DNA from 4 places in the Streptomyces sp. NA02950 genome. Region 3 is predicted to be linked to each of the others. Evidence: predicted binding sites of a transcription regulator. Region 3 holds the regulator's gene; each other region holds the start of a gene.
The links. The regulator HrcA, encoded in region 3, represses chaperone genes, less so after heat shock. The targets are predictions, from matches to a motif close to TTNGCACTCNGNNNNNCNGAGTGCNAA.

Region 1: groL (chaperonin GroEL) is a predicted target of HrcA. The motif match lies at 4,360-4,386, and genes of this name have one in related genera.
Region 2: HUT19_RS15345 (FmdB family zinc ribbon protein) is a predicted target of HrcA. The motif match lies at 2,913-2,939, and genes of this name have one in related genera.
Region 4: groES (co-chaperone GroES) is a predicted target of HrcA. The motif match lies at 1,355-1,381, and genes of this name have one in related genera.

The regions. Positions count from the first base shown of each region.
Region 1 covers NZ_CP054916.1:5,307,036-5,312,708, forward strand. The annotation lists gene HUT19_RS23280 (trehalose-6-phosphate synthase) at 1-207, opposite strand, end outside; gene HUT19_RS23285 (glucosyl-3-phosphoglycerate synthase) at 330-1,277, opposite strand; SAM riboswitch class I at 1,484-1,624, shown strand; gene thrC (threonine synthase) at 1,642-2,958, shown strand; gene HUT19_RS23295 (MoaD/ThiS family protein) at 2,955-3,233, shown strand; gene HUT19_RS23300 (cold-shock protein) at 3,641-3,847, shown strand; gene groL (chaperonin GroEL) at 4,513-5,673, shown strand, end outside.
Region 2 covers NZ_CP054916.1:3,607,494-3,613,166, reverse strand. The annotation lists gene mscL (large conductance mechanosensitive channel protein MscL) at 1-356, opposite strand, end outside; gene HUT19_RS15355 (RcpC/CpaB family pilus assembly protein) at 489-1,166, opposite strand; gene HUT19_RS15350 (S-methyl-5'-thioadenosine phosphorylase) at 1,535-2,383, opposite strand; gene HUT19_RS15345 (FmdB family zinc ribbon protein) at 2,522-2,902, opposite strand; gene HUT19_RS15340 (potassium/proton antiporter) at 3,037-4,560, opposite strand; gene HUT19_RS15335 (penicillin acylase family protein) at 4,781-5,673, shown strand, end outside.
Region 3 covers NZ_CP054916.1:6,281,492-6,287,164, forward strand. The annotation lists gene hemW (radical SAM family heme chaperone HemW) at 1-1,219, shown strand, start outside; gene HUT19_RS27475 (Uma2 family endonuclease) at 1,302-1,886, shown strand; gene HUT19_RS27480 (DUF3097 domain-containing protein) at 1,879-2,706, opposite strand; gene HUT19_RS27485 (MBL fold metallo-hydrolase) at 2,729-3,466, opposite strand; gene hrcA (heat-inducible transcriptional repressor HrcA) at 3,643-4,659, shown strand; gene dnaJ (molecular chaperone DnaJ) at 4,660-5,673, shown strand, end outside.
Region 4 covers NZ_CP054916.1:3,912,393-3,918,065, reverse strand. The annotation lists gene xerC (tyrosine recombinase XerC) at 42-1,304, shown strand; gene groES (co-chaperone GroES) at 1,530-1,838, shown strand; gene groL (chaperonin GroEL) at 1,933-3,558, shown strand; gene HUT19_RS16705 (SDR family oxidoreductase) at 3,643-4,416, opposite strand; gene HUT19_RS16700 (MOSC domain-containing protein) at 4,635-5,336, opposite strand; gene HUT19_RS16695 (LysR family transcriptional regulator) at 5,418-5,673, shown strand, end outside.

The DNA of each region.
Region 1 (5,673 bases), 970 kb from region 3:
CCCGGCGCGCCGGGCGGCCTCCCGGTCGCCGTCGCCGAGGGCCGAGCACACCCACACCGCCCCGGCGTCCGGGCCGATCGCGCTGAGGCCGGAGACCAGCCCGCCGCCGCCGCGCTTGGCGGTGAGCGAGCCGTCCTCGCCCAGCGCGTACGAGACCGGGCCGCGGTTGGAGGCGACGAGGATCTGGGCAGTGCGGGGGGCAGCCATGTCGCGAGCCTAGCCATCGGGCGCCGCGCGCAAACGTGCGTGCGGTTTCTCGGCCCGTAGGGCGTACGTGCCCCGGTGGCCGGGCGTCCCCGGTGGCCCCACTGCCTCGCCGGCCCGGCGGCCTAGGCCGCCCGCCGCTCCGCGTACTCCGGGATCTCGATCATCGGCGGCCGCTCCTCGGTGTCCACGGCCGACGTCCGCGGCTCGAAGCCGTTCTCGCCCCGGTCGAACTGAGTCAGCCGCGGCCGCACCAGATGGCCGCGGGCCAGCCGCAGCTGCGCCGTGCGGTAGATGGCCGCCGCCATCCGGCCCAGCGCCTGCCCGTCCTGGTGGCGGTGCTTGCGCACGCCGATGTCCACCTGGGCCAGCGCGTCGAGGCCGACCGTGTGCAGTGAGTCCACCAGCAGCCCCAGCTCCACCCCGTACCCCACGGGGAACGGCAGCCGCTCCAGCAGCGAGCGCCGGGCCGCGTACTCGCCGCCCAGCGGCTGGACGAATCCGGCCAGCAGCGGCCAGTGCAGATTCAGCAGCGGACGGGCGACCAGCTCGGTGACCCGGCCGCCCTGACCGGCCGTGTCACCGAGCGGCCGGTCGTACATGCCCTTGACCAGCTGCACCTCCGGGTCGGTCAGCAGCGGACCGACGATCCCGGAGACGAAGCGCGCGTCGAACTCCCGCAGATCGGCGTCGATGAAGCAGACGATCTCGCCGCTGGTGGCCAGCAGGGAACGCCACAGCACCTCACCCTTGCCCGGCAGCGCGGGCAGCCGCGGCAGCAGGGAGTCCCGGGGCACCACGGCCGCACCGGCCGCCGCGGCGACCTCCGCGGTGCGGTCGGTGGAGCCGGAGTCCAGCACCACCAGCTCATCCACGAGCGGCGCCGCCTCACCCATCAGTTCACGGCGGATCACCGCGGCGATCTTCCCGACCGTCGCTTCCTCGTTCAGCGCGGGCAGCACTACGCTCACCGTGCTGCCCGTGTCGCGCTTGGCGGCCAGCAGACGGTCCAGCGGACGGTCGTCGGCCGACCAGGAGCGGTGCTCCAGCCAGCGCTCCACCTCATCCAGCACCTGTCTGTCTCCCTGCTGCAGTGACCACGGGTGATCACCAGTGATCGCCGCTGTGATCCATCTCGCGCTTCGGACGGCTGTCTCAACCCTCCGGGCCTTCGGTTACAGTCTTGAACAACGCGTATGACCGTCATATGTCGGGGTCGGCCCGGCCGGGTGGCGATCATCACGTGGACAAACGGCCGGGCCCGCGCCCGGTGCCATACCGCTCATCCAGAGGGGCAGAGGGAACGGCCCGTTGAAGCCCCGGCAACCCTCCAGCTGGTCTCGTTCTCGCAGCGAGGCTCCCAGCTCGGGAAGGTGCCAATTCCGGCTCGTGGCGAAATGCGTCCCGAGGAAGATGAGGAGAAAGGGCCTCGCCTCCATGGCTGTGCAATCCGTCGAAAGCTCAACCACTTCCCCCGCCGCTTCCCCGGCGTCCGCGTCGACCACGCCTCCCTTCGGCCCCGCCGTGGCGCTGTCCTGTCGCGAATGCGGTGAGCGCTTCGATCTCGGCCCGATCTTCGCCTGTGCGGCGTGTTTCGGCCCCCTCGAAATCGCGTATGAGCTGCCGACCGGCGACCCGGAGGGGCTGCGCCGGCGCATCGAGGCCGGTCCGAACAACATCTGGCGCTATGCCCCGCTCCTTCCGGTCCCGGCGGACGTGGCGGACACACCCAGCCTGAATCCAGGGTTCACCAAGCTGGTCAAGGCCGACAACCTCGCCCGTGAGCTCGGTGTCACCGGTGAGCTGCACATCAAGGACGACTCCGGCAACCCGACCCACTCCTTCAAGGACCGGGTCGTCGCCATCGCCGTCCAGGCCGCCCGTGCCTTCGGCTTCACCACTCTGTCCTGCTCCTCCACCGGCAACCTCGCGGGCGCGGTCGGCGCCGCGGCCGCCCGCGCGGGCTTCCGCTCCTGCGTCTTCATCCCGCACGACCTGGAGGCGGGCAAGGTCGTCATGGCCGCCGTCTACGGCGGTGACCTGGTCGGCATCGAGGGCACGTACGACGACGTCAACCGCTTCTGCAGCGAGCTGATCGGCGACCCGGCGGGCGAGGGCTGGGGCTTCGTCAACGTCAATCTGCGGCCGTACTACGGCGAGGGCTCCAAGACCCTGGCCTACGAGATCTGCGAGCAGCTCGGCTGGCGGCTGCCGGACCAGATCGTCATCCCGATCGCCTCGGGCTCCCAGCTCACCAAGATCGACAAGGGTCTGAAGGAGCTGATCGCCCTCGGTCTGGTCGAGGACAAGCCCTACAAGATCTTCGGTGCCCAGGCCGAAGGCTGCTCCCCGGTCTCCGCCGCGTTCAAGGCCGGTCATGACGTGGTGCGTCCGCAGAAGCCGGACACCATCGCCAAGTCGCTGGCCATCGGCAACCCGGCGGACGGCCCGTACGTCCTGGACATCGCGCGGCGCACCGGCGGTGCCGTGGAGGACGTCACCGACGAGCAGATCGTCGACGCCATCAAGCTGCTGGCCCGCACCGAGGGGATCTTCGCGGAGACCGCGGGCGGCGTCACCGTCGGCGTGACGAAGAAGCTGATCGAGGACGGGCTCCTCGACCCGGCTCTGACGACCGTCGTCCTCAACACCGGCGACGGCCTCAAGACCCTCGACGCGGTGGCCCCCACCACGGGCCCCTCCGCCACCATCCGCCCCACCCTTGACTCGTTCCGAGAGGCTGGCCTCGTATGAGTGTTAATGTCCGAATCCCGACCATCCTCCGCACCTACACCGGCGGCCAGGCCGAGGTCAGCGCCGAGGGTGGGACCCTCGCCGAGGTCCTGGCGGACCTGGAGAAGAACCACCAGGGCATTTCCGCCCGCGTCCTGGACGACACCGGCAAGCTGCGCCGCTTCGTGAACGTCTACGTCAACGACGACGACGTGCGCTTCGCGGACGGCCTGGCCACGGCCACGCCGGACGGCGCCGGGGTCTCGATCATCCCGGCGGTCGCGGGCGGCTGCTGACCCCCGATCACCTCCTCACCATCGGAATCGCCTCGTCCGGAGAAAAACGGACGGGGCGATTCCATGTGTGGAACCGCGATACAGTTGGCCAGATTCCGAACCGGCCGGAGGCTGGAACCGCATACGGAACTCGTCAAGTTGTGCGCGAAATGTAAGCATGATTTGTCGGGTTGGTGTCCTATGTCCGGCCCGAGTTGCCCCACATTCGTGAGAATCCTTCACTTCTGGGCCAACGGCCGTCCCCAGAATTCTCGTCCGATTGACCTGTTGCAGAGGGCGTTGGGACGGATACATTCAGCGGCGGTCGACGCGTTCCGGCGCACACCCTCCTGACCGGGGGGTGAGGTCTGACCCGGGTCCGCGGAGTGCGGTCCTGCGCAAAAGGGCCAGCAATAGGGGAGTTAGGAATGGCTCAGGGCACCGTCAAGTGGTTCAACGCGGAGAAGGGGTACGGCTTCATCGCGGTCGACGGTGGTGCGGACGTGTTCGTCCACTACAGCGCGATCCAGATGGACGGCTACCGCACCCTCGAGGAAGGCCAGCGGGTGGAGTTCGAAATCTCGCAGGGTCAGAAGGGCCCGCAGGCCGACATGGTCCGCGTGGCCGTTGGCTGACGCGCCGACGCGACGCAGCTGACTGGACTGTCGGAGGGCCCGCACCCCGCACCGGGGGCGCGGGCCCTCTGGCGTCGCCGCCCCTCGCCCGGCCATCGACGCCCTACGGGCGCTTGCGCCCACCCGTCGCCCGACCGCCACCCCCCATCGACGCCCTACGGGCGCTTGCGCCCACCCGTCGCCCGGCCGCCACCCCCCATCGACGCCCTACGGGCGCTTGCGCCCACCCGTCGCCCGGCCGCCACCCCCCATCGACGCCCTACGGGCGCTTGCGCCCACCCGTCGCCCGGCCGCCACCCCCCATCGACGCCCTACGGGCGCTTGCGCCCACCCGTCGCCCGGCCGCCACCCCCCATCGACGCCCTACGGGCGCTTGCGCCCACCCGTCGCCCGGCCGCCACCCCCCATCGACGCCCTACGGGCGCTTGCGCCCACCCGTCGCCCGGCCGCCACCCCCCATCGACGCCCTACGGGCGCTTGCACTCTCATGGGTCGAGTGCTAATCATTGGCGTTAGCACTCTGAGAGTGAGAGTGACAGAAGGACCGGGTCGGTGAGGCCCGCCAATGCCATACGGGGCAAGGAACCGTACGGCAGGCAGGCCGTCCGTCGCGGGCGCCAGCGCGGTCCGGAGCAATCCACCCCGTCTTGGGAGGACCACTTCACATGGCCAAGATCATCGCGTTCGACGAGGAGGCGCGGCGCGGCCTCGAGCGCGGGATGAACCAGCTCGCCGACGCCGTCAAGGTCACCCTCGGCCCCAAGGGCCGCAACGTCGTCCTCGAGAAGAAGTGGGGCGCCCCCACGATCACCAACGATGGTGTGTCCATCGCCAAGGAGATCGAGCTCGAGGACGCGTACGAGAAGATCGGCGCCGAGCTGGTCAAGGAGGTCGCGAAGAAGACGGACGACGTCGCCGGTGACGGCACGACGACCGCGACCGTCCTCGCCCAGGCGCTGGTCAAGGAGGGCCTCCGCAACGTTGCCGCGGGCGCCAACCCGATGGCCCTCAAGCGCGGCATCGAGAAGGCCGTCGAGGCCGTCTCCGCCCAGCTGCTCGAGCAGGCCAAGGACGTGGAGACCAAGGAGCAGATCGCCTCCACCGCCTCCATCTCCGCCGCCGACATCCAGATCGGTGAGCTCATCGCCGAGGCGATGGACAAGGTCGGCAAGGAAGGCGTCATCACCGTCGAGGAGTCGCAGACCTTCGGGCTCGAGCTCGAGCTCACCGAGGGCATGCGCTTCGACAAGGGCTACATCTCCCCGTACTTCGCGACGGACATGGAGCGTATGGAGGCGTCGCTCGACGACCCGTACATCCTGATCGTCAACTCGAAGATCACCAGCGTGAAGGACCTCCTCCCGCTGCTCGAGAAGGTCATGCAGTCCGGCAAGCCGCTGCTGATCATCGCCGAGGACATCGAGGGCGAGGCCCTGGCGACCCTGGTCGTCAACAAGATCCGTGGCACCTTCAAGTCCGTCGCCGTCAAGGCTCCGGGCTTCGGTGACCGCCGCAAGGCCATGCTCGGTGACATCGCCATCCTCACCGGTGGCACCGTCATCTCCGAGGAGGTCGGCCTCAAGCTGGAGAACGCCGGTCTCGACCTGCTCGGCCGCGCCCGCAAGGTCACCGTCACCAAGGACGAGACCACCATCGTGGACGGCGCCGGCGACACCGACCAGGTGCAGGGCCGCGTCAACCAGATCCGCGCCGAGATCGAGTCCTCGGACTCCGACTACGACCGCGAGAAGCTCCAGGAGCGCCTGGCGAAGCTGGCCGGCGGCGTGGCCGTCATCAAGGCCGGTGCCGCCACCGAGGTCGAGCTC
Region 2 (5,673 bases), 2.7 Mb from region 3:
TCCTCCTCCGCCTGCGCCTCCCGGGCGGCCTTCCGCGCCAGATAGCGCGACATCGGCAGCACCATCAGGAAGTACACCACCGCCGCTGTGATCAGGAAGGTGAGCACGGCCGAGAGCACGGTGCCCCACATGAGCGGGATGCCGTGGACGACCTCGCCCGCGGCGTTCGTCTCGCAGGGCGCCTTCAGGCACGAGCGGTACTTCTCCAGGTCCTTCGTGCCGAAGGCTCCGACGATGGGATTGATCAGGCCCTTCACGATGGAGTTCACAACGGCGGTGAAGGCGGCTCCGATGACAACCGCGACAGCCAGGTCGATCACATTGCCGCGCATCAGGAAGGCCTTGAAGCCTTCCATGACGCTCTGCTTCTCCTCGGTCACCTTCTCCTGACTCAAGCCACAGCCTCTCTTTCGCCGCATGGGTGCTGGAGCGGACGGTTCCGCAACCTACACCGGGGCGGACCAGGGGCAAGAGCCCAGGAGGGGTCATCAGGATCGGCACAGCGTCACCGCCAGCCGGGAACTGGCCGCGGCACCGGCCAGCGCCGCGGCGGTCGCCCGGGGAACGGTCAGCACAACCAGCGCCCCGCCGCCGTCCGGCGGCTCAGCCCCGTAGGCCCCGTCTTCGTCCACCCCGGCGGCGTCCGCCGCCCCGCGGGCCCCGCCCTCCTCCGTCCCGCTCGCGTCCACCGCCGCACTCCCGCGGGCCCCGCTCTCGCCCGCCCCGGGCACCTCGGCGACCCGTACCCCGGGCGCGACCACCCGCGCAGGGGCGCCGGACCCGCGGCCCGAAGCCGCGCTCGGCAGGGGCATGGCCAGCACATCCACCCGGTCGCCCGGGTGCAGCAGCTCCACCGCCGCCGCGTCGGCGATCCGGACCGGAGCCGCCACCATGGCGGGCCGTGTACCGCCCCGGCGGCCGCCGTCCTCCGAGGCGGGCACCGGCGCGGGCGCCCCGCCCCCGTGCCCCGGACCGGGCGGTGCCGCGGCAGCGAGCGCCGCGGCGGTCAGCGCGAGACCGGCCGCCATCGGGCGTCTGCGCCGCCGCACCGCCCGCCGCAGCCGATGGCCGCCGTCCCGCCCGATCCGGACCGGGGCGAAACCGGGAACCGTGCTCAGCGGGGGAGCGGAGCGGGGTAACGCGAGTGCGGGGGACGGATGGGACATGGCACATCACCGCCTGGTGTGAAGGGTCCGGAGCTTCCGGCCCCTTCACGATGCCCGTCCCCGCCCGAACCCGCTCGGGCCTGTGGACGGCCAAGCGGACTGTGCACAACTCGGTCACCCGTTCGAGCGATGTCCTGCCCCAGGTGTCGAGCGACATCCCGTCCCGAGTGACGCCCCGCCTCCGGGTGTCGAGCGATGCCCCGCCCCCAGGCGCCAGCCACGCCCTGCCCCAGGCGCCAGCCACGTCCCGCCCCCAGGCGTCAGCCACGTCCCGCCCCCAGGCGTCAGCCACGCCCTGCCCCAGGCGCCAGCCCCGCCCCGCCCCCAGGCGCCAACCACGCCTCCTCCAGGCGCGTTCCCGCACCGCCCTACGGCAGCTCGATCCCCAGGTCCCAGCCGTCGTGCGCGCGGGTGCACAGGCAGTCCCGCTCGGAGCTCTCCGGCAGCCTGACCACCGCGTCGAAGAGCACCTCGCGCAGCCGCCCGATGTTCTCCCCGAACACCTTCAGCACCTCGGTGTGGGTGACCCCCTCGCCCGTCTCCACCCCCGCGTCCAGATCGGTCACCAGCGACAACGACGTGTAGCAGAGCCCAAGTTCACGGGCGAGCACGGCTTCCGGATGGCCGGTCATACCCACCACCGACCAGCCCTGGGCGGCATGCCAGCGCGATTCCGCCCGGGTGGAGAAGCGCGGCCCCTCGACCACACACATCGTCCCGCCGTCCACCGGCTCCCACGCGCGGCCGCGCGCCGCCTCGACGGCCGCCTTCCGCCCCACCGGGCAGTACGGGTCGGCGAAGGTCGTGTGCACCACGTTCGGGATCCGGCCGTCCGGCAGCGGCTCACCGTCGAAGTAGGTCTGGACGCGTCCCTTCGTACGGTCCACGAGCTGGTCCGGCACCAGCAGCGTCCCCGGCCCGTACTCCGGCCGCAGCCCGCCCACCGCGCACGGCCCGAGTATCTGCCGCACACCGAGCGAGCGCAGAGCCCACAGGTTGGCGCGGTAGTTGATCCGGTGCGGCGGCAGATGGTGCTTGCGGCCGTGGCGGGGGAGGAAGGCGACCCGCCGTCCCGCGACGTCGCCGAGGAAGAGCGTGTCGCTCGGTGCCCCATAGGGAGTCTCAACGGTGATCTCGGTCACATCGTCGAGGAACGAGTAGAACCCGGATCCCCCGATGACCCCTATGTCTGCTTGCCTGCTGCTGGTCTCGGCCATGTGATCACCCTAGCCAGCGGTGCCCGCCGGTTCGACACCCGCCGTAGGACGCACACATCGCCGTACGACGCCCAACCGCCGTACGACGCGCGCCACCCCGCCGTCTCCAGGAAGACGGCGGGGTGGCGCGGCGGAAGATCAGGCGGCCGACGTGGCGCTGCTCGCCGAGGAGCGCGACGTGGACGACGACGAGCTGGACGACGACGAGCTGGACGCCGACGAGGACGAAGAACCCGACCCGGACGACGAGTCCGAGGACGAGGACGAGGAAGCGGACGACGAGCTGCCGCTGTCGCTCTTCGCCGCGGGCTTGGCCGAAGCACCGCTCGAGCCGCTGGCGGAGGAGCGGCTGTCGTTCCGGTAGAAGCCGGAGCCCTTGAAGACGATGCCGACCGCCGAGAACACCTTCTTCAGGCGTCCCTGGCAGCTGGGGCACTCGGTGAGCGCGTCGTCGGTGAACTTCTGCACCGCCTCGAGGCCCTCGCCGCACGCGGTGCACTGGTACTGGTAGGTCGGCACGTACTTCCTCCTGGCACTCTCACTCAATGAGTGCTAACGACGCTCCATAGTGCAGTATTCCGGCCCGTCAGTCCACTGGATCGAGCCACACGGTGATCGATCCCACGCTGCGCCGCCGCCCCCGGTGCCCCCGCTCAGCCGCCACCCGTCCCCAGCCAGCCCGCCAGCTTGCCGCCGCGCCCCACCGCCCGCAGCCGCTTCTCCGCCGCGTCGCGCACCGGGTCCGTGGCCACCACCAGCAGTTCGTCGCCGCGCCGCAGCACCGTGGAGGGCAACGGCACAAAGCTGGCCTTGTCCCGGACGACCAGGGTGACCGCGGCCCCGGGCGGCAGCCGCAGCTCGCCGATCTCGACCCCGTGCATCTTGGAGTCCTGGGGGATGGAGACCGACAGCAGATGGCCGCGCAGCCGCTCCAGTGGCGCCGACTCGATCCCGAGGTCCGACGCCTCCTCCGGCTCGCCGAGCCGCAGCCGGGTGGCCAGCCAGGGCAGCGTCGGCCCCTGGACCAGCGTGTAGACGATCACCAGCACAAAGACGATGTTGAAGATCCGCCAGCTGTCGGGCACCTCACCGACCATCGGGATGGTCGCCAGCACAATGGGCACCGCGCCGCGCAGCCCGGCCCAGGACAGCAGCGCCTTCTCCCGCCACGGCACCCGGAACGGCGCCGTGCTGACCAGGACCGACACCGGCCGGGCGATCACCGTCAGCACCAGCCCCACGACCACCGCGGGCCAGATGTCATCGGTTAGGTCGTGCGGTGTCACCAGCAGACCGAGCAGTACGAACATGCCGATCTGGGCGAGCCAGCCGAGCCCCTCGGCGAAGCCGCGCGTCGCCGGCCAGTGCGGCAGCCGGGCGTTCCCCAGGACCAGCGAGGCGAGATAGACGGCGAGGAAGCCGGAGCCGTGCGCCAGCGCGCCGCCCGCGTAGGCGGTCACGGCGATGGCCACCACCGCGATCGGGTAGAGGCCGGAGGCGGGCAGCGCCACGTGCCGCAGACCGTAGGCGCCGAGCCAGCCGATCGCGAGCCCGATTGCCGCGCCGATCGCCAGTTCCAGGGCGATCTCGCCCATCAGGAAGTACCAGGGGTCGATGGGCCCCTGGGTGGAGAAGGCGACCACCAGGATCACCACCGGGGCGTCGTTGAAGCCGGACTCGGCCTCCAGGGCGCCCGTGAGCTTCTTGGGCAGCGGCACCTTGCGCAGCACCGAGAAGACCGCCGCCGCGTCCGTGGAGGACACCACCGCGCCGATGATCAGCGCCTGCCGCCAGTCCAGTCCCACCACATAGTGCGCCGCCGCCGCGGTGACCCCCACGCTCACCGCGACGCCGGCGGTGGACAGTGCCGCCGCCATCGGCAGGGCGGGTTTGATCTCCCGCCACTTCGTGCTGAGACCGCCCTCGGCCAGGATCACGACCAGGGCGGCATAGCCCAGGATCTGCGTCAGCTCGGCGTCGTCGAACTTGACCCCGATGCCGTCCTGGCCGATGGCCACGCCGAGCCCGAGGTAGATCAGCAGGGTGGGCAGCCCGCTGCGGGAGGAGAGCCTGACGGCCGCCACCGCGACGAGGAGGACGAGCGAGCAGACCAGCAGCAGTTCATTGAGGTGGTGGACAGTCAGGGGCCGAACCTTTCTCGCAGGAGCGGCGGGGATCGCGTGAGCGGCACCCGGCCGACCGGAACTTCGTTGCCTTGCCTAACATTTTACGGGTTCTTGACGCGCGCCTCCGGTCAGGGTGGTGGGCCGGGCTGTAATGACCCGGCCCGGTGGCCGGTGCCGGGCGTCAGTCATGACTCCGCGTAGGGGCGGAGACAGCGCTGCGCCTATGGTTGCTCCAGCACTCCAGGATCACCCTGCCCCTCGAAGGACAGCGATGCCCGCCAACAAAACCGGCTCTTCTCCCAAAAAGAAGAAGAGCCGACGTCTCCGCCTGATCGTGATCGCAGTCGTGCTGCTGCTCGTCGGAGGCGTCGGCTACGGCACGTACTGGAGTATCAGTACCGTGCGTGCCTCCTTCCCGGAGACCACGGGATCGCTTCAGCTGAAGGGGCTCTCGGGGCCCGTCCAGGTCAAGCGTGACGGCTACGGGATACCGCAGCTCTACGGCGGCACTCCCGAGGACCTGTTCCGCGCCCAGGGGTTCGTCCAGGCCCAGGACCGCTTCTGGGAGATGGACGTCCGCCGGCATATGACGTCCGGCCGGCTTTCGGAGATGTTCGGATCCGGCCAGGTGGAGACCGACGCGTTCCTGCGCACCCTGGGCTGGCACCGGGTGGCCAAGCAGGAGTACGACACCAAGCTGTCGCCCGCCACCAAGAAGTATCTGCGGGCCTACTCCGACGGGGTCAACGCCTACCTCAAGGACCACTCGGGCAAGGAACTGTCCGTCGAGTACGCGGCCCTGGACTTCAAGAACGAGGGCTACAAGCCGGAGAAGTGGACCCCGGTCGACTCTGTCGCCTGGCTCAAGGCGATGGCCTGGGACCTGCGCGGCAACATGCAGGACGAGGTGGACCGCGCCCTGGCGTCCAGCAGGCTGGACGCGGACCAGATAGAGGACCTCTACCCGTCGTACCCGTACGGCCGGAACAAGCCGATCGTCCAGGACGGCGCGCTCGACGAGGCCACCGAGGAGTTCGACCCCAAGGCGACCACCACGGGCGGCACCAGCGGTACGGGGGGCACCGGTACGGCTCCCGGCGCCGGCAGCACCGCCCAGGGCCTCCAGACCGGGCTGTCCTCGCTCTCCAGGACCCTGGACAAGAT
Region 3 (5,673 bases):
GCCCGATGGCGAGCCCGTGCCCGCGGACGGTGCGCTGCCCCCCGGCGCGCTCGCCGGGGCCGGGCGGCGTCCGCTGGGCTTCTATCTGCACGTGCCCTACTGCGCCACACGCTGCGGCTACTGCGACTTCAACACGTACACCGCCAGTGAGCTGCGCGGCTCCGGTGGGGTGTCGGCCTCCCGGGACACCTACGCCGAGCAGGTCACCGAGGAGGTGCGGCTGGCGCGGAAGGTGCTGGGCGACGATCCGCGGGCGGTCGAGACCGTGTTCGTGGGCGGCGGTACGCCGACCCTGCTCGCGGCGGCCGACCTGGGCCGGATGCTCGCGGCGATCCGCGAGGAATTCGGCCTGGCGGAGGGCGCGGAGATCACCACCGAGGCCAATCCGGAGTCGGTGGATCCGCGCTATCTGGCGGAGCTGCGCGAGGCCGGGTTCAACCGGGTCTCGTTCGGGATGCAGAGCGCCCGGCAGCATGTGCTGAAGGTGCTGGACCGCACCCACACCCCCGGCCGCCCCGAGGCGTGCGTCGCCGAGGCGCGGGCCGCGGGCTTCGACCATGTGAACCTCGACCTGATCTACGGCACCCCGGGCGAGAGCGACGACGACTGGCGGGCCTCCCTGGAGGCCGCCCTCGGTGCCGGACCGGACCATGTCTCGGCCTACGCCCTGATCGTCGAGGAGGGCACCCAGCTGGCGCGCCGGATCCGGCGCGGAGAGGTGCCGATGACCGACGACGACGTCCACGCCGACCGCTACCTCATCGCCGAGGAGATGCTCTCGGCCGCCGGTTTCGACTGGTACGAGGTCTCCAACTGGGCCACCTCGCCCGAGGGCCGCTGCCGCCACAACGAGCTGTACTGGCGCGGCGCCGACTGGTGGGGCGCGGGCCCCGGCGCCCACAGCCATGTGGGCGGGGTCCGCTGGTGGAACGTGAAGCACCCCGGCGCGTACGCCCAGGCCCTCGGCGAGGGCCGGTCGCCCGGTGCGGGCCGCGAGGTGCTGGCCGACGAGGAACGCCGTGTCGAGCGCGTCCTGCTGGAACTGCGGCTCTCCGAAGGCTGCCCCCTGGACCTGCTCCGCCCGGCGGGCGCGGCGGCCGCCGCGCGGGCGCTGGAGGACGGCCTGCTCGCCCCCGAGCCGTACCGGCAGGGCCGGGCCGTTCTCACGCTGCGGGGGCGGCTGCTGGCGGACGCGGTGGTTCGGGACCTGGTGGACTGAGCTTCGAAGGGTGACGGTGGCAGGGGGTGCGGTAGGAATATGACTACGCTGAGTGCGCGCTGGGAAAAGGGGGATCATCGCGATGACCGCTGTGGACGACCGGGTGGAGCTCATGGCCGATGACCGAGCGGACCATATGGCAAAGGCATTCGAGGATCTCTCTGTGCCCGAAGGGCTCAAGGCTGAGCTGATCCGGGGGGAAATCGTGATGATGGCCGGGCCCGACTGGGTCAACAATTCGATCGTAGAGTCTGTGGTGGACCAGATCCCCCGCGCTGCATGGCATAGGTTGCAGACGCAGGACATCGCGATCCCGGGCGAGGCTAGTGAGCCGCAGCCGGATCTTGTGGTCTATGAGCGTGGAGGGTTCGAAGGCCCCGGGCGCCTCGTGCCCGCCCCGGCGGTCACCATGGTCGTAGAAGTCATCTCCAAGACCAGCGCGCGCCGTGACTACCAGGACAAGCGCTCGGTGTACGCGGCCGGGCAGATCCCCGCCTACCTGATCATCGACCCCATCGCCGCCAAGTGCGTTCTGCTCACCGAGCCGAAGGGGGCCGGTGAGGAGGCTGACTACTGGACGGAGCGGGCCAGCGAGTTCGGCGACCCGGTGACCATCGAGGCGCTGGACCTCACGCTGGAGACCGACGAGTTCCACACCCTTAGCTGACCCCCACCGTCACGAAATCGATCAGCTCCTCCACCCGCCCCAGGAGTTCCGGCCGCAGGTCCTTGTAGGAGTGGACCGAGGAGAGGATGCGCTGCCAGGCGGCGCCGGTGTTCTCCCGCCAGCCCAGGGCGCGGCACACGCCCGTTTTCCAGTCCTGGCCGCGCGGTACCTCGGGCCAGGCGGCGATGCCCGCCGAGGACGGCTTCACGGCCTCCCAGATGTCGATGTAGGGATGGCCGACGACCAGTACGTGGTCGCCGGTGACCTCGGCGGCGATGCGGGACTCCTTGGAGCCGGGCACCAGATGGTCGACCAGGACGCCGAGCCGGGCGTCCGGGCCGGGGGCGAAGTCCCGGACGATGGCGGGGAGATCGTCGACGCCCTCCAGGTACTCGACGACCACGCCCTCGATGCGCAGATCGTCGCCCCAGACCCGCTCGACCAGCTCCGCGTCATGGCGCCCCTCGACGTAGATGCGCCCCGCGCGGGCCACCCTCGCCCGCGCCCCCGGTACGGCGAGGGAGCCGGAAGCCGTGCGCCGGGGCGTGGCGGGGGCCGTCGCGCGCGGGCGTACCAGCGTGACGACGCGGCCCTCGAGCAGAAAGCCGCGCGGCTCCATGGGGAAGACGCGGTGTTTGCCGAAGCGGTCCTCCAGAGTGACCGTCGGGCCCTGCGCGGTCTTCTCGCAGCGGATCACCGCCCCGCAGAACCCGGTGGTGACCTCCTCCACGACGAGGTCCGGCTCGGCGGGGACCTCCGGGGCGGGCTGCTGCCGCTTCCAGGGCGGGGTCAGGTCCGGGTTGTCGTATCGGCTGCGCACCCGGCTGACGATAGCGGCGGAGTCAGCGGGACACGCCGAAGCGGGCGGCCAGTTCGTCGCGCTGGGTGCGGACGAACTCGGCGTCCACCACGGACCCGTGGCCCGGGACGTACCGTGCCTCCTCGCCGCCGAGCGCCAGCAGCCGGTCCAGGGCGGCCGGCCACCGCGCGGGGATCGCGTCGCGCCCCGCCTGCGGCGGTCCGGACTCCTCGACCAGATCGCCGCAGAAGACCACCTCGGGCTGCCCGGGGACCAGGACCGCCAGGTCGTGGGCGGTGTGCCCGGGGCCGACGTTCGCCAGCAGCACGGGCCGGTCGCCCAGGTCAAGGGTGACCTCCCCGGAGACGGAGTGGTGGGGGAGGACCAGGTGGTCGGCGGCCTCGGTGGCGGCGCCCCGGTCCACACCCTGCCGGATGGCCGACTCGCGCAGTTCCTCCCGCTCGGCACGCAGCAGTTCGTCCAGGCCCGCGGCCCCGTACACCTCGCAGCCCGAGAAGGCGGCCGTGCCCAGGACGTGGTCGAAATGCGGATGGGTGAGCGCGATCCGGGTCGGGCGGCGCCCGGCGAGCCGGGTGATCTGGGTGCGGAGCGCGGCACCGTCACGCAGCGTGGCCCCGGTGTCCACGACGAGTACGTCCGTCCGCCCGACGACCACGCCGACGGTCTCGTCCCAGCCCGGCATGCGCAGCCGGGCCACCCCGGGGGCGAGGGTTTCCCAGCCCGCCTCGTGCCACCGCGGCTCTTCCCAACACGTCTCCATACCGAGACGCTAGCTCTCGGAGCGATAGCGTGGCGGGTCGTGCGGCCTCCGCCACACGGCGGCTCTTGCCCCGGCCACCGCACCCCGCCGTACACTGGCGTAGGGGTTCTGGCACTCGTGACCGTTGAGTGCCAGGGGGACGACCTGAAGAGACCGCTGGACTGGAGGTGCGCGGGGTGCTCAGCGAACGCAGACTCGAAGTGCTGCGTGCCATTGTCCAGGACTATGTGGGGACCGAGGAGCCGGTCGGCTCCAAGGCGCTCACCGAGCGCCACCGGCTGGGGGTCTCCCCGGCCACGGTGCGCAATGACATGGCCGCGCTGGAGGACGAGGGCTTCATCGCCCAGCCGCACACCAGCGCCGGGCGCATCCCCACCGACAAGGGCTACCGCCTCTTCGTGGACAAGCTGGCCGGAGTCAAGCCGCTGTCCACGCCGGAGCGCAGGGCCATCCAGAACTTCCTGGACGGCGCCGTGGACCTCGACGACGTCGTGGGCCGCACCGTCCGGCTGCTGGCGCAGCTGACCCGGCAGGTCGCGGTGGTGCAGTACCCGTCGCTGACCCGTTCGACGGTGCGCCATGTGGAGCTGCTGCCGCTGGCCCCGGCCCGGGTGATGCTGGTGCTGATCACGGACACCGGGCGGGTCGAGCAGCGCATGGTGGACTGCCCCTCGCCGGTGGGCGAGGAGTCGCTCGCGGATCTGCGGGCCCGGCTCAACAGCCGTGTCGTGGGGCGGCGGTTCGCGGATGTGCCGCAGTTGGTGCAGGATCTTCCGGAGTCCTTCGAGCAGGAGGACCGGGGGACGGTCTCGACGGTGCTGGCGACCTTGCTCGAGACGCTGGTGGAGGAGACCGAGGAGCGGCTGATGATCGGCGGCACCGCGAACCTCACGCGTTTCGTGCATGATTTCCCCCTGACGATCCGGCCCGTTCTGGAGGCACTTGAGGAGCAGGTCGTCCTCCTCAAGCTGCTCGGCGAGGCCAAGGACTCGGGTATGACCGTGCGCATCGGGCATGAGAATGCTCACGAGGGGCTGAATTCCACCTCGGTGGTCGCGGTCGGCTACGGTCTGGGCGACGAGGCCGTCGCCAAACTCGGCGTGGTCGGACCGACCCGCATGGACTACCCCGGAACGATGGGAGCGGTACGCGCAGTGGCACGTTACGTCGGACAGATCCTGGCGGAGTCGTAAGTGGCGACGGACTACTACGCAGTCCTGGGCGTGCCGCGTGATGCCTCGCAGGACCAGATCAAGAAGGCATTCCGCCGGCTCGCCCGCGAGCTGCACCCGGATGTGAACCCGGATCCGAAGACCCAGGAGCGGTTCAAGGAGATCAACGCCGCTTACGAGATCTTGTCGGACCCGCAGAAGAAGCAGGTCTACGACCTCGGCGGGGACCCGATGTCGGGCGCGGGCGGAGGAGGCGGCGCCGGTGGCTTCGGCGCGGGCTTCGGCAACTTCTCCGACATCATGGACGCCTTCTTCGGTACCGCTTCGCAGCGCGGCCCCCGGTCCCGCACCCGGCGCGGCCAGGACGCCATGATCCGTCTCGATGTGGAGCTCAGCGAGGCCGCGTTCGGGACCACGAAGGACATCCAGGTCGACACCGCGGTGGTGTGCACCACGTGCAGCGGCGAGGGCGCGGCGCCGGGCACCTCGGCGCAGACCTGTGACATGTGCCGCGGCCGCGGTGAGGTCTCGCAGGTCACCCGCTCCTTCCTGGGGCAGGTCATGACCTCGCGGCCGTGTCCGCAGTGCCAGGGCTTCGGCACCGTGGTGCCGACCCCGTGTCCGGAGTGCGCCGGTGACGGGCGGATCCGTTCGCGGCGCACCCTGACCGTGAAGATCCCGGCCGGTGTGGACAACGGCACCCGGATCCAGCTGGCGGGCGAGGGCGAGGTCGGCCCGGGCGGCGGGCCCGCGGGCGATCTGTATGTGGAGATCCACGAGGTCCCGCATCCGGTCTTCCAACGCCGCGGCGACGACATGCACTGCACGGTGACCATCCCGATGACGGCGGCGGCGCTCGGCACCAAGGTGCCGCTGGAGACGCTGGACGGCCTGGAGGAGGTCGACATCCGGCCCGGCACCCAGTCCGGCCAGTCGATCCCGCTGCACCAGCGCGGCGTCACCCATCTGCGGGGCGGCGGCCGGGGCGATCTGATCGTCCATGTCGAGGTCACCACCCCCACCAAGCTGGACGCG
Region 4 (5,673 bases), 2.4 Mb from region 3:
CCGCCCCGCTCCCATGCACGCGCGAAGGGACCACAGCCTCCATGGCAGGCCACATCCAAGACCGCTGGTACAAGACCGAGACAGCCGACGGCAAAGCCCGCCGCGTCAAGACCGACCGTCACGGCACCGGCATGCGCTACCGCGCCCGCTACATCGGCCCCGACGGCACCGAGAAGAGCAAGTCATTCCCCGACAAACAGAAGCGGCTCGCCGACCAGTGGCTTGCCCACATCGAGGCCGACATGTCGCGCGGGCAGTACATCGACCCGACGGCCGGACGGATCACCTTCCGGCAGTACGCGGAGAAGTGGCACGCCTCGCAGACGACGAACGTGAGCACCCGCGACATGGTCGAGATGCGGCTCCGGCGGCACGCCTACCCGTACCTCGGCTCGCGCCCGCTCGGTTCGTTCCAGCCCGGACACATCCGGGATTGGGTCCACGCCTTGGAGCGGGCCGGGGTGGCTGGCTCCTACGGTCGCACGATCTACGCGAACGTTCGTGCCCTGCTGTCGGCCGCTGTGGACGACGGTCACCTGAACCGCAACCCGTGCGACGCCGGAACCGTCCGGGCGCCAGCGATCGAGCCGAAGCGGCTTGTCCCCTGGGAGGCTGATCGGGTTTTCGCGGTGCGGGACGGACTGCCTGAGATCTTCCGGCCCATGGTCGACCTTGCCGCCGGATGCGGGCTGCGGCAGGGGGAGGTCTTCGGCGTGGCCGCGGACGCCCTGAACTTCGAGGGCGAGACCCTGCACGTTCTGCGACAGGTCAAGCTGGTCCGGGGGAAGCCAGTGTTCGCCCCGCCCAAGTGCAACAAGATTCGGGACGTACCGCTGCCCCGTGCGGTGGCTGACGCCGTGCGTCAGCACGCCGAGGTCAATCCTCCGACCCCCGTCACCCTGCCGTGGCTGCGCCCGGACGGGCCACCGGTCACGCATCGACTGATCTTCACCACTCCGAGCGGTACCGCGGTCCGCCGGGAGAACTTCAACGTGGACGCCTGGAAACCCGCTCTGGTCGCCGCGGGGGTCATCCCGGAGCGGGAGCGGGGGGAGCGGTACGCCTCGGCCCGCGAACACGGCATGCACGCGCTGAGGCACTTCTACGCCTCCGTGCTGCTGGACGCGGGGGAGAGCATCAGGGCCGTGAGTGAGTACCTGGGGCACGCCGATCCCGCGCTCACCCTCCGGGTGTACGCGCACCTGATGCCGAGCAGTCAGGCGCGCACGCGGCGGGCGGTCGATAAGCTCTTCCAGTGGCCTGACCAGGGCAGAGACGGCCCAGAGACGGCCCAGGCAGCATGAGCGGTGCCCCCACCGGCGCTAGTGCGCTGGTGGGGGCACCCACCGTTCGCCTGGCACTCTAGTTGACTGAGTGCTAACCGCGTCATAATGTCGAGGCTGGCACTCGGCAGTACGGAGTGCCAGCCACACAGCGACGGGCAGGTCCGGCACCCGCGACGACGGATCCACCTGGTCGCCACCTCAGACAGTTAACCCCGTGAGATCTCCGAAGGGGGAGGTCGGATCGTGACGACCACCAGCTCCAAGGTTGCCATCAAGCCGCTCGAGGACCGCATCGTGGTCCAGCCGCTCGACGCCGAGCAGACCACGGCTTCCGGTCTGGTCATCCCGGACACTGCCAAGGAGAAGCCCCAGGAGGGCGTTGTCCTGGCCGTGGGCCCGGGCCGCTTCGAGGACGGCAACCGTCTTCCGCTCGACGTCGCCGTCGGTGACGTCGTGCTCTACAGCAAGTACGGCGGCACCGAGGTGAAGTACAGCGGCGAGGAGTACCTCGTCCTCTCGGCTCGCGACGTCCTCGCGATCGTCGAGAAGTAATCACCGAAGTTTTGCCTATGAGCCGCGCCCCGGTGCCCGTGTCACAGATACCCGGGGTCGGGGCGCGGTTCGTTTGAGAGGACATACGCAACTCATGGCGAAGATCCTGAAGTTCGACGAGGACGCCCGTCGAGCCCTCGAGCGCGGCGTCAACAAGCTGGCGGACACGGTCAAGGTGACCATCGGCCCCCGCGGCCGGAACGTCGTCATCGACAAGAAGTTCGGCGCGCCGACCATCACCAACGACGGTGTCACCATCGCCCGTGAGGTCGAGGTCGACGACCCGTACGAGAACCTGGGCGCCCAGCTCGTCAAGGAGGTGGCGACCAAGACCAACGACATCGCGGGTGACGGCACCACCACCGCCACCGTGCTGGCCCAGGCGCTGGTCCGCGAGGGCCTGCGCAACGTGGCCGCCGGTGCCTCCCCGGCCGCCCTGAAGAAGGGCATCGACGCCGCGGTCAAGGCCGTCTCGGACGACCTGCTGGCCACCGCCCGCCCGATCGACTCCAAGACCGACATCGCCGCCGTGGCCGCGCTGTCCGCCCAGGACAAGCAGGTCGGCGAGCTTATCGCCGAGGCGATGGACAAGGTCGGCAAGGACGGTGTCATCACCGTCGAGGAGTCCAACACCTTCGGCCTGGAGCTGGACTTCACCGAGGGCATGGCCTTCGACAAGGGCTACCTCTCGCCCTACATGGTGACCGACCAGGAGCGTATGGAGGCCGTCCTCGACGACCCGTACATCCTGATCCACCAGGGCAAGATCGCCTCGATCCAGGACCTGCTGCCACTGCTGGAGAAGGTCATCCAGGCCGGCGCCAGCAAGCCGCTGCTGATCATCGCCGAGGACGTGGAGGGCGAGGCCCTGTCCACCCTCGTCGTCAACAAGATCCGCGGCACCTTCAACGCCGTCGCGGTGAAGGCCCCGGGCTTCGGCGACCGCCGCAAGGCGATGCTCGGTGACATGGCGACCCTCACCGGCGCCACCGTCATCGCCGAGGAGGTCGGCCTCAAGCTGGACCAGGCCGGTCTGGACGTGCTGGGCACCGCCCGCCGCGTGACCGTCACCAAGGACGACACCACCATCGTCGACGGTGGCGGCAAGGCCGACGATGTCGCCGGCCGGATCGCCCAGATCAAGGCCGAGATCGAGACCACCGACTCCGACTGGGACCGCGAGAAGCTCCAGGAGCGTCTGGCGAAGCTGGCCGGCGGTGTGTGCGTGATCCGCGTGGGCGCGGCCACCGAGGTCGAGCTCAAGGAGAAGAAGCACCGTCTGGAGGACGCCATCTCCGCGACCCGCGCCGCGGTCGAGGAGGGCATCGTCTCCGGTGGTGGCTCCGCCCTGGTCCACGCCGCCAAGGTGCTCGAGGGCAACCTCGGCCTGGAGGGCGACGAGGCCACCGGTGTCGCCGTGGTCCGCCGCGCCTCGGTCGAGCCGCTGCGCTGGATCGCCGAGAACGCCGGTCTCGAGGGCTACGTCATCACCGCGAAGGTGGCCGAGCTCGAGAAGGGCCACGGCTACAACGCGGCCACCGAGGAGTACGGCGACCTGGTGAAGGCGGGCGTCATCGACCCCGTCAAGGTCACCCGCTCCGCGCTGGAGAACGCCGCGTCGATCGCCTCGCTGCTGCTCACCACCGAGACCCTGGTGGTCGAGAAGCCGGCCGAGGAAGAGCCGGAGGCCGGAGGCCACGGCCACGGTCACGCGCACTGACGCGAGCCGCACGCCACGAAGGCGCGGTCACCCCGGGCGGGGCGGCCGCGCCTTCGCGCTGAGCGGCGCCTGCCGGCGGGCGGGTTACCGGCGGGCGTACTTGCGGCCGACCCGGGAGGAGACCGCGGACACCGCCGCCCGCGGGACCAGCTTCGCCAGCCCCGTCATCGTCTTGTAGCGCGGGTCCGGGATGGAGAGCGACTTCCCGCGCGAGAAGTCCTTCAGCGCCGTCGCGACCAGCCGGTCGGCGTCCAGCCACATCCAGTTCGGCACGCTGTCCGGCTTGATCCCCGCCCGCGCGTGGAACTCCGTCCGCACAAATCCGGGGCACAGCGCCATCAGCCGTACGCCCGAGCTCGCCAGGTCCTTCGCCGCGCCCTGGGTGAACTGCACGACCCACGCCTTGCTCGCGCCGTACGTCCCGCGCGGGAAGAACGCCGCGATCGACGACACATTGATCACCCCGCCGCGGCCCCGGTCGCCCATCGTCTCGCAGGCCGCGCTGGTGAGCCGGAGCACCGCCTCGCAGTGGAGCCTGAGCATCCGCAGTTCATCGGCGAGCGGCACCTCCAGATAGCGGCCGCGGTTGCCGAACCCGGCGTTGTTGACGAGCAGATCGACCGGGTGCGTGCGGTCGGTGAGCCGGGCCTCGACCGCCGCGATGCCGTCCTCCTCGGACAGATCGGCCCGCAGGACCTCGGCCTCCACGCCGTGCCGGTCGTGCAGATCCGCCGCCTGCTCGTGCAGCCGCTTCTCGTCGCGCGCGACGAGCACCAGGTTGTGCCCGTCGGCGGCGAGCCGGCTGGCGAAGGAGGCTCCGATGCCCGCTGTGGTTCCGGTAATCAGTGCAGTCGTCATAGGCGCACGTTATCGGCAGGGGAACGGCCGGGCGGGCGGTGCGGCGATCTGGGGCGGTCGCGACCGGAGCGAGCGCTTCCGCCGGGGCACTGGTTCCACCGGCGCTCCACCAATGCTTCGGCGGCGGTCCATCAGCTTTCCGGCGGCGCTCCCCGAGCGGTCCCTCGGTGGTTCCGCGAGAACGTCCGCAGGCGGTCGGGGCGGTCAGCGGTCGGCGGTCAGCGCTCGGCCTCGACGGCCCGCCGCTCGGTCTTCGCCAGATAGTCGAGAGCCTTGGCGCGCGCCTCGGGGTGCAGGGCCTCACCCGCCGCCAGCACCCGCGGCAGCAGCACCCGTTCGGTGGTCTGGGCGCGGAACAGGAAGGAGACGCTCACCTCGTGGTCGGGCCGGTGCACGATCTCGACGCGGTCCCCGGAGCGGACCTCACCCGGTTCCAGCACCCGCAGATAGGCGCCGGGGACGGCCGCCTGGGTGAACCGCTTCAGCCAGCCCCGCTCGCCCAGCCGGCCCGCGAACGTCCGGCACGGGATGCGCGGCGAGGTCACCTCCAGCAGCAGGTCGCGGCCGATCCGCCAGCGCTCGCCGACGAGGGTGCCGGTGATATCGATCCCGCTGGTGGTGAGGTTCTCGCCGAAGGAGCCGTTGTGCAGTTCGCGGCGCAGTTCGCGCTCCCAGACGTCGAGGTCCTCGCGCGCGTAGACATAGACCGCCTGGTCGTCGCCGCCGTGGTAGCGGGTGTCGCAGACGGCGTCTCCGGCCAGACCGCTGCCGCCGGAGCCCTTCGGACCCGGTGCCGTCACCCGCACCGGGCCGTCGACCGGCCGCTTGTCGATACCGGTGCCGGTGGGGCTGTCGGCGTAGGCGGCCATCATCGCGCGCCCGACGTTCACGGTGAGCACGGATCCCGCGGATTGCACCATGGTCCGAACCTAAACGACCCAAGGCCAAAGCGTCGACGCGATTTCTCCGGTCGGGTCCAAGGGGCGCTTATGCTCAAAGACATGATCGAGGCCCGTCATCTCAGGGTGCTGCGTGCGGTGGCCGCCACCGGTTCCTTCTCCGCGGCGGCGCGTGAGCTGGGCTGCACCCAGCCCGCCGTCAGCCAGCAGATGAAGGCCCTGGAGGGAGCCGCGGGCACTCCGCTGCTGATCCGCACCGGACGGGAGATGCGGCTGACCGAGGCGGGCGAGGCCCTGGTGCGGCACGCCACGGGCATCCTGGCCGGGCTGACCGCCGCCGAGGAGGAGGTCGCGGCGA